Regions from separate parts of the Mycobacterium sp. 1245499.0 genome, predicted to be linked through region 2. Evidence: predicted binding sites of a transcription regulator. Region 2 holds the regulator's gene; the other holds the start of a gene.

Region 1 (2,200 bases), on a different contig from region 2:
CCACGATCTTGTGCGCCCCGTCCTCGTTGCCCACGACCGCGGCCAGCGCCACCTTGCCCACCATCGCCGGTCGGCCCGCGTCGTCGGTGTCGGACAGCTCGGCATCGAGGCGCTCCAGGACGCGCTGGGCGACGCTGGACATGTGGCCGACCCAGGTGGGCGTCGACACGATGACGATGTCCGCCGATTTGATCTTGTCCAGCAGCGCCGGCCACTCGTCGCCGGGACCCATGTCCGCCTCGACCCCGGGCAGCAGCGCCAGGTCCACGCAGCGCACCTTCTCACCCTCGACGCCCGCGCTGCGCAGCTGATCGAGCAACTGGTCGGCGAGCAGTTCGCTGCTGGACGGCGCCGGGCTCTTCTTCAACGAGCAGACCAACGCGATGGCGCGCAGGGACGGGGTTGCGGCTGAGGACATGGTGCTCACGTACCCCGACCGGGCAACGACAAACGAGGCCCGCGCCCCAGCGGCCTATCCCGGCACCCGGTGCAGCACGCAATCACCGCACAGCGAACCCGCGGGCAGCCGATAGAAGAGGCAGCAGCTGCGGCGCCGGAATCCCAGCTGCGGGCCGGTGATGACACCGGATCCGGCCAGCACGCCGGTGTCCAGCAGCGACCCGGTCAGCTCGGTGGTCTTGCGGTGCAGGTCGGGCCGCGCCGCCACCAGGGCCCGTGCGGCGCCCACCAGCGCGGAGGCGATGTTGCCCGCGAGCAGGGCGGGCGCCAGGTTGACCCGCAGGCCGGCGGCGAGCGGTTGCAGGTGTTCTTCGACGACCACCCGGTACAGCGCGTCGTGCGAATCGACGGGCTGCCCGACGGGCCTGGGCAGTCGTAACCGGGCGTCGTCGTCGGCGCGTTGCAGTTCATCGAGGTCGGGGACGACGCCGTGGCCGATCGCGCAGGCGAGCACCGGTGACCACAGCCGGGTGGCGTGGGCGAGGTGGACCAGCGACGCGCCGATCCGCAGGTCCGTCGTGTGGTAGCGGCGGGCGGTGGCGTCGATCAGGTCGGCGCAGCCGTCGGCGTAGGACCGCGCGACCGGATGCCATCCCGCCGGGTCCCCACCCACGGTCAGCGCGAAAAAGCCTCCGTAGGAAGCCGTTTCGGCCAGCTGGGGGGAGATGTCCATGGGTTCGCGACCGCCTCTCGGGGGGATCCGCCCCGAAGAGGCCCGTCGGCGCCTTTCGATCGCCGATGTTGCCACACGCGCCGGGGCGCAACGGCGTGTCGAACTTGAATCGAACACCTGTTCGGCTAGTGTGGTGAGCGTTCGGCCAGTCAACTTGTCGGTGGCCTTCTCTAGTGTCACCGCCAACCGACCGATACCGGTCAGACGAACACCGACTATAGGAGAGACACCATGGCGCAAGCCCCCGACCGCGAGAAGGCTCTCGAACTGGCGATGGCCCAGATCGAAAAGAGCTACGGCAAAGGCTCGGTGATGCGTCTCGGCGACGAGACGCGTCAGCCGATTTCGATCATCCCCACCGGATCCATCGCGCTGGACGTGGCCCTGGGCATCGGCGGGCTGCCCCGTGGCCGGGTCGTGGAGATCTACGGCCCGGAATCCTCGGGTAAGACCACGGTCGCCCTGCACGCGGTGGCCAACGCCCAGGCCGCCGGCGGCGTCGCCGCCTTCATCGACGCCGAGCACGCCCTGGACCCGGAGTACGCCAAGAAGCTCGGCGTGGACACCGATTCCCTGCTGGTCAGCCAGCCCGACACGGGGGAGCAGGCCCTCGAGATCGCCGACATGCTGATCCGCTCCGGCGCGCTGGACATCCTGGTCATCGACTCGGTGGCCGCGCTGGTGCCGCGCGCCGAGCTCGAAGGCGAGATGGGCGACAGCCACGTCGGGCTGCAGGCCCGGCTGATGAGCCAGGCGCTGCGCAAAATGACTGGCGCGCTGAACAATTCGGGCACCACGGCGATCTTCATCAACCAGTTGCGCGAGAAGATCGGGGTGATGTTCGGCAGCCCCGAAACCACCACGGGTGGAAAGGCGTTGAAGTTCTACGCGTCGGTGCGCATGGACGTGCGCCGGATCGAGACGCTCAAGGACGGCACCAACGCGGTCGGTAACCGCACCCGGGTCAAGATCGTCAAGAACAAGGTGGCGCCGCCCTTCAAGCAGGCCGAGTTCGACATCCTCTACGGCCAGGGGGTCAGCCGGGAAGGCTCGCTGATCGACATGGGC
Region 2 (2,200 bases):
CTTCGGCTACGACGCCGACGGCCCGTGGGGGCACGACGATTCCGAGCACGACGCCGAGTCGTTCGCGCCGCTGAGCGCGCCGGCCGAACCGGCGCCGGACGTCGGGCGGGTCAGCTGGCAACGTCAGGCTCCGGCCGAGAGCGATTACGGATTCGAGCAGGACGACCCCGACGCCGTCGACACCGACTCCATCCCCGTCGTCTCCGAGGAGATGCTGTCAGAGGCCGACTATCCCGCGGCCGAGTCCGACTACACCGACTACACCGACGAAGTCCCCGAGCTCGCCGAGCCCGAGACCGCGGACGACGCGGCCTACGTCGACGCCGAGGACCCCGACGCCGACTATGCGCGCCAGGCCTACCCGGACGACGAGTATCCCGACGTCGTCGTTCCCCGCACCCCACCGGACACCGACGCCGTGACCGGCGCCCTGGAGACCGCCGAGCCCGAGGACGACTACCTCGACGTCGCCACGCCCGAGCCCGACGTCGAGTCGGGGGCCGCCAGCGCCACGGGAGCCGACGCGGCGGACGCCGTGGGCGCCGGTGCGGTCGCCGCGGGGACGCCGGCGCGTAGCGGTCGGCACGCCGCCGCCGACGACGCCGAGGACGGCTCGGAAAACGGTCTGGCGGGCCCGGACGGCCGGCCGACGATCCATCTGCCGCTCGACGACCCGTACCAGGCGCCCGACGGATACCCGATCAAGGCCAGTGCGCGTTACGGGCTGTACTACACGCCGGGCAGCGACCTGTATCAGGACACGCTCGCCGAAATCTGGTTGTCGAGCGAGGAAGTCGCGCTGGCCAACGGCTTCACCCGGGCCGACTGACTCCTCGCGCGTCAGACCTTGCGGATGACCGTGACGACCTTGCCGAGCACGCTCGCGTCGTTGCCGGGGATGGGGTCGAACGCCGGGTTGTGCGGCATCAGCCAGACCTGACCGCCAGCGCGTTTGAACGTCTTGACGGTTGCTTCGCCATCGAGCATCGCCGCGACGATGTCGCCGTTGTCGGCGACGTTCTGCTGACGCACCACCACCCAGTCGCCGTCACAGATCGCGGCGTCGACCATCGAATCGCCGACCACCTTGAGCAGGAAAAGCGTTCCCTCGCCGACCAATTCGCGCGGCAGGGGAAAGACGTCCTCGACGGCCTCCTCGGCCAGGATCGGTCCGCCCGCCGCGATACGCCCGAGCACCGGGACGAACGTGGGTTCGGGCAGGGCATCCGAGCCGGCCACCTCGGTGGCGGGCGCCGCCACCTCGTCGTCGGCCCCGCGGACATCGACCGCTCGCGGACGATTGGGATCGCGCCGCAAGTATCCCTTGCGCTCCAGGGTGCGCAGCTGGTGTGCCACCGATGAGGTCGACGTCAGGCCGACGGCGTCGCCGATCTCGCGGATGCTCGGCGGGTAGCCGCGGCTGGTGACCGACGCGCGGATGACATTCAGAATGGTGCGCTGCCGCTCGGTCAGCGAAGGATCCACGGAGTGCAACCGGCCTTCGGGGCCGGGCGGAGAAATGTCGTTGCTGTCGCCCATGGCACTGAATGTAGCCGCCCGACGAACAAGAATCAAACATGTGTTCGAGTGGCGTGTCGCCCCGGATGGAACGCCGGCGGAGAAGGCCCAAAGTCGGGTGAATCACAAATGTGTAACTCTTCGGGATATCGGGTATCTGGGCCTCGTGACAGTGGTAGAGGCCGACGAACTTGTCGGTGGTGTGATCTAGCGTTTGCTCGTGCGACACGCTTCGCTCAAATGTTCGGGTTTCGAACACACAAGCGATTAGTGTCGAACACACGAGCGAGAGCTAGTTGACCGGAGGAACGAAGATGACAGTCATCCACACGCCTGCGCCGCGTATCAGCAGTCTTCGGCGCCCGATCAACGGACCCGTCCAAGGCGTTCGGTACGGACGTGACGGACTGGCCCGGTCTCGCAGGCCCGCGCCGGCCCGCCCGGCGGGTGCGGCGACGCGCTACTACGGCACCGGGGTGGCGATGTCGGTCGCTCCGCACCGCAGGCGGGCCACCACCTGGGCGTCGACGATCGGGCTGGCAGTGGCCGCCGGAGCGATCACGCTGTGGCTGGGTCTCGTCGCGAACGTCGGGCAGGTGCTCAATGGCGACTCCGCCAACTCCGCGGCCCACGTTCCCGACCGGCTCGCGGTCGTCCGCGTCGACGCGGGGGAGTCGCTGCA

Evidence for each region. The regulator LexA, encoded in region 2, represses DNA repair genes until DNA is damaged. The targets are predictions, from matches to a motif close to CGAACANNTGTTCG.
Region 1: the regulator LexA is predicted to act here: its motif matches at 1,243-1,256, upstream of recA (recombinase RecA).

What each region holds. Positions count from the first base shown of each region.
Region 1 covers NZ_LZMG01000295.1:44,811-47,010, forward strand. Annotated here, with positions in the region: gene A5646_RS17615 (flavodoxin family protein) at 1-418, opposite strand, end outside; gene A5646_RS17620 ((2Fe-2S)-binding protein) at 473-1,132, opposite strand; gene recA (recombinase RecA) at 1,364-2,200, shown strand, end outside.
Region 2 covers NZ_LZMG01000241.1:11,446-13,645, forward strand. Annotated here, with positions in the region: gene A5646_RS13680 (LGFP repeat-containing protein) at 1-829, shown strand, start outside; gene lexA (transcriptional repressor LexA) at 841-1,539, opposite strand; gene A5646_RS13690 (LysM peptidoglycan-binding domain-containing protein) at 1,833-2,200, shown strand, end outside.